One region of the Roseibium sp. SCP14 genome, then DNA from elsewhere that is predicted to be linked to it. Evidence: predicted binding sites of a transcription regulator. Region 1 holds the regulator's gene; the other holds the start of a gene.
The links. The regulator PhoB, encoded in region 1, activates phosphate uptake and scavenging genes when phosphate is short. The targets are predictions, from matches to a motif close to TGTCATNNANCTGTCAT.
Positions count from the first base shown of each region.

Region 2: ABLQ08_RS00015 (glycerophosphodiester phosphodiesterase family protein) is a predicted target of PhoB. The motif match lies at 848-864, and genes of this name have one in related genera.

Region 1 is NZ_JBDZYH010000001.1:1,055,080-1,057,281, forward strand. Features, by position in the region: gene ABLQ08_RS04820 (threonine ammonia-lyase) at 1-947, shown strand, start outside; gene phoB (phosphate regulon transcriptional regulator PhoB) at 1,022-1,720, opposite strand; gene phoU (phosphate signaling complex protein PhoU) at 1,791-2,202, opposite strand, start outside.
Region 2 is NZ_JBDZYH010000001.1:2,013-4,214, reverse strand. Features, by position in the region: gene ABLQ08_RS00020 (YceI family protein) at 1-524, opposite strand, end outside; gene ABLQ08_RS00015 (glycerophosphodiester phosphodiesterase family protein) at 963-1,682, shown strand; gene ABLQ08_RS00010 (FecR family protein) at 1,913-2,202, shown strand, end outside.

The DNA.
Region 1 (2,202 bases):
ATGTGCGGCCCACTCCCCTGCGCAAATCTCATGCCCTGTCGACGGAGCTGAACGCGTCGATTTGGCTGAAGATGGAAACGATGCATGACACCGGCGCCTTCAAGTTGCGCGGTGCGGCCAACAAGCTCCTGTCTCTTGATGAATCTCAGAAATCACGCGGTGTCATCACCGTATCGAGCGGCAATCACGGCCGTGCCGTCGCCTATATGGCGAGGCAATTGAACATTCGTGCCGTCGTCTGTGTTACCGAGATCATTCCACCTGAAAAAATCAGTGGCCTGCACGACTTCGACGCGGACGTGATCGTTCATGGACAGACACAGGACGACGCGGACGCGGAAGCGCGGCGTATCGCGGAACGCGACGGCCTGCTCTTTGTGTCGCCCTTCGACGATCCTCATGTCATCGCCGGTCAAGGTACGATCGGACTTGAGCTGCTGGCCGACCGACCGGATCTTGATATCGTCTTCGTTCAGTTGAGCGGCGGAGGGCTCATGGCCGGGACTGCCAAGGCACTGAAGAGCCTCAAGCCCGATATTACGATCATAGGCGTTTCGCTTGAGCACGGAGCCGCCATGATCGAAAGCATCAAGGCGGGGCACATCGTTGAAGTCGACGAAAAACCCTCTATCGCCGATGCCCTTCCCGGCCCGATCCCGGCAGACAATCAATACACCTTCGAAATGTGCAGGGAACTGGTGGACGACTTTGTTCAAGTGCCGGAGAGCGACATTCTCGAAGCGATGAAGTTCGTTCTCACAAGGGAAAAATGTCTGGTGGAAGGCGGTGCAGCATCGGGGGTTGCCGCCATGAGGCGGTATGGCTCGCAGCTTGAAGGGAAAAAAGCCGCAACTCTTCTCACCGGGAACAACATCTCTCTTGATCGAGCGTTGTCGGCGTTCGGGCTCAAGGATGTGCAGCAAACAGAAACGTTCTGGATAAGCTGACCGGAGCGGTCATGTCGCCGGACAACCAGTTCGGGCAGGTGGCTACTCCACCCTCCCGATGTTCTCAGCTGTAATCAGCTTGCGATTGAAAACTGATCGTTGAATGCGTAGCCGGCGCCCCGCACCGTGCGGATCGGATCCTTGGCTTTGCCCTTGTTGAGCGCCTTGCGGAGCCGGCCGACATGCACGTCGACGGTACGTTCATCGACATAGACATCGTGGCCCCATACGCCATCAAGAAGCTGCTCTCTGGAAAACACCCGTCCCGGAGACGTCATCAGGAATTCCAGAAGGCGGAACTCGGTCGGCCCCAGATGTATTTCCTTGGCACTCCGGCGGACGCGATGGGTTTCCCGGTCAAGCTCGATATCGCCGGATCGCAGCATTGTGGAAACAACTTCCGGGCTTGCCCGGCGAAGGATCGCACGGACACGCGCCATCAGTTCCGGGACTGAAAACGGCTTGACGACGTAGTCATCGGCTCCTGTTGAAAGACCGCGAATGCGCTCTGCTTCTTCTCCACGGGCGGTCAGCATGATGACCGGCAGCCGCTCCGTATCTTCCCGGGCACGCAGCCGGCGGCACAGTTCAATGCCGGACAAACCAGGCAACATCCAGTCCAGAAGAAGGAGGTCGGGCTGGCTTTCCCGCAACCGGATTTCAGCCTCATCTCCGCGAACGCAAGACTCGACCGAGTACCCTTCCGCTTCCAGATTGTATCTCAGAAGAAGGCTGAGTGGTTCTTCGTCCTCAACGATAAGCACCTTCGGCATACGTTCTCGCTCCAGTTTCGGCAGCAGCCGCTGCCGTGCCGGTCACCAAATTCCAACCGGGTTCAAGCTATCAGACGGCGTCGGTCGTCTCGTCCTGTTTCGCGCGGTCTTCCGGCAAACGATCACCTGTCACCATGTAGAAGACGTTTTCAGCAATATTGGTCGCGTGATCACCGATACGCTCGATGTTCTTTGCGCAAAAGAGAAGATGGACACACTGAGTGATGACGCGAGGGTCTTCCATCATGTAGGTCAGCAGTTCGCGGAAGAGCGACGTGTAGATCGCATCAATTTCGGCATCGGCTTCCTGAACGCGCTTCGCGGCTTCCGCATCCTTGCGGGTATAGGCATCCAGCACCTGCTTCAGCTGCGCCAGGGCCAGTTCGGTCATGTGCTCCACGCCGATAGCCAGTTTCTTGGACTGAAGATTGCTGTCGATGGCGATCGTCCGCTTGGCGACGTTCTTGGCAAGGTCACCGACG
Region 2 (2,202 bases), 1.1 Mb from region 1:
ACGTAGGGAACGTACTTGTCCATGCCGAAATCTGACCGTTTCAGGACGGTGGTGACGGCAAAACCGGCCGCTTCTTTTTTGGCCATTGGATGTTCACCCATCGCGGTCACCTGAACCTGCAACGTGACCGGCTTGGTGATGTCCCGAATGGTCATGTCGCCGGTAACTTCCAGCTGGTTCTCACCGGTTTGCTCAACCTTGGTGCTTTTGAAGGTTGCTTTCGGAAACTTTGCAGCGTCGAAGAAGTCTGCGCTCTTCAGGTGTGTGTCGCGATCCGCCCAGAAAGTGTCGAGGCTGTCGATGTCGATGCTGAACTCGATAGAGGAATTGGACGGCGTGTCCTTGTCGATCAGAAGGTTTCCTTCCCAGTCGCCGAAACGGCCATCCGTGGTGGAATACCCAAGGTGATTGTAGGTAAAGGACAAATTGGCGTGAGACTTGTCGAAATCATAAGCGACAGGTTCGGCAACGGCGGTTCCGGCCAGGAGAGACAATGCAAGCGCAGAAGCTGCAAAACGGATCATGATCAAACCTCTTTGACTGTTTCGGGAGCGTTCGCTCATGAACGCTGCCAGCCAGATATATGTAAAAAATACGCGAGCGCTATTTGACTGTCTGTTCGTGCAGGATGAACAATTCCACACTCGTCGCCACGGCCGGTTCTCACGCATTTCCGTCATTGAAGTCAGACATTTGCCTGTCCACCCTTAATGGGTGCACATTCCGTACCGGCCGAGGGTAAACTGAAGGCCGGGTAACTGAAGAATCAATTCCAGTTGAGTAGCTTACTTTTCTGCAGGTTGTTTTGTGGAGTGGCAAGGCGCTGAAATGTCGAAGAAAATTGTTGTGTCATCAATCCATCACCAATCGCGTGCATTTGTTTGAACAGTTTCCCTCAGGTCCCGGGCGCCCTCAGCCAAACATGACTCCAGGCATTGTCTGGAGATGAAGGAGAATCAATCGTGAAACAGGCAGTCATAGTGTGTCACCGGGGGGCGTGCCTTGCCGCGCCGGAAAACACACTGGCCGCACTTGAAAAGGCCATCGACCTTGGGGCGGATGTGGTCGAGTTCGACGTGAGGCCCTCAAAGGACGGCGTGCTCTACGTCATGCACGACGAGACCGTCGATCGAACGACGGACGGCACCGGACGGTTCGCCGATATGACATCCTCTGAGATAGACCGGCTTGATGCCGGCAGTTGGTTCGGCCCGGAATTTGCCGGGCAGAAGGTGCCGCGCTTCGACACTTTTCTGGACACATGCAAGGGCCGGATCGGAACCTATGTCGAGATCAAGGAGGGCGACCCGGGAGAGGTGCGGGACATGTTGGCCGTGCGCGGCATGTTGAACGACGCGTGGACCTTTTCATTCGACCAGTCCATCCGGGCAGAAGCGCGGGCAAAGGTGCCGGACCTAAAACGCATGGTTCTGTTCGCACATGTCGGATCGGTGGAACGCGCCGTTGCCCAGGAGGCGCATATTCTCGAATTTCACGAAGATTGCTTCGACGAGTACCTGGTCGCTGAAGCCAGGAATTCCGGATTGGTGACGCAATTGTTTTATGCCGGAGATGACCGGGCCGTGTTCGAGAAAGCCGTCCGCTGCGGCATCCAGCAAATGAACATCGATCATGTTGAGATTTTCAGGGAGGTAGAGCGCAAACTGAAGATATTGGTCTGAAATCAGTTATCAAAAGTCGGTAAAGAGAGGTTAGTAGAAGCGTACCTGGAGTAATATTTAAAAGTTTTGAGTTCTTTGGTGAAATTATATTTATGAGTTTCGATGTTTATAATTTGAATAAATTTCATTAATATATTTGAGTGTTGTGTTTCTTATGCTTATTTAATCGTCGTTAAATAACGATCGGTATGCTTCCGTTTGACTTTTCCGTCAGCTCTCGGGAGTTTGCGATGAATATCAGTGTCGTTGGTGACGATTGTTTCGATCAGGGTAAGCCTGCCCATCTGATCGGATTCCGATTGTGCTCTATTGATCTGACACGGACGATCGCGCTGTTTGCGGTTGCAGTTGCGACGATACTTTTCTTTTCGTTTGATGCTCGATCAGCTGAAAGCCAAGGTGCCCGCAATGGTTGGCATTGGTATGTAGAGCGTGTCAGTGGTCGCGTGATCTTTGAGATCGACAACGGAAAGAAGTTGGTGGCCGAAAAAGGGATGCGGATCCAACGTGGCTGGACGGT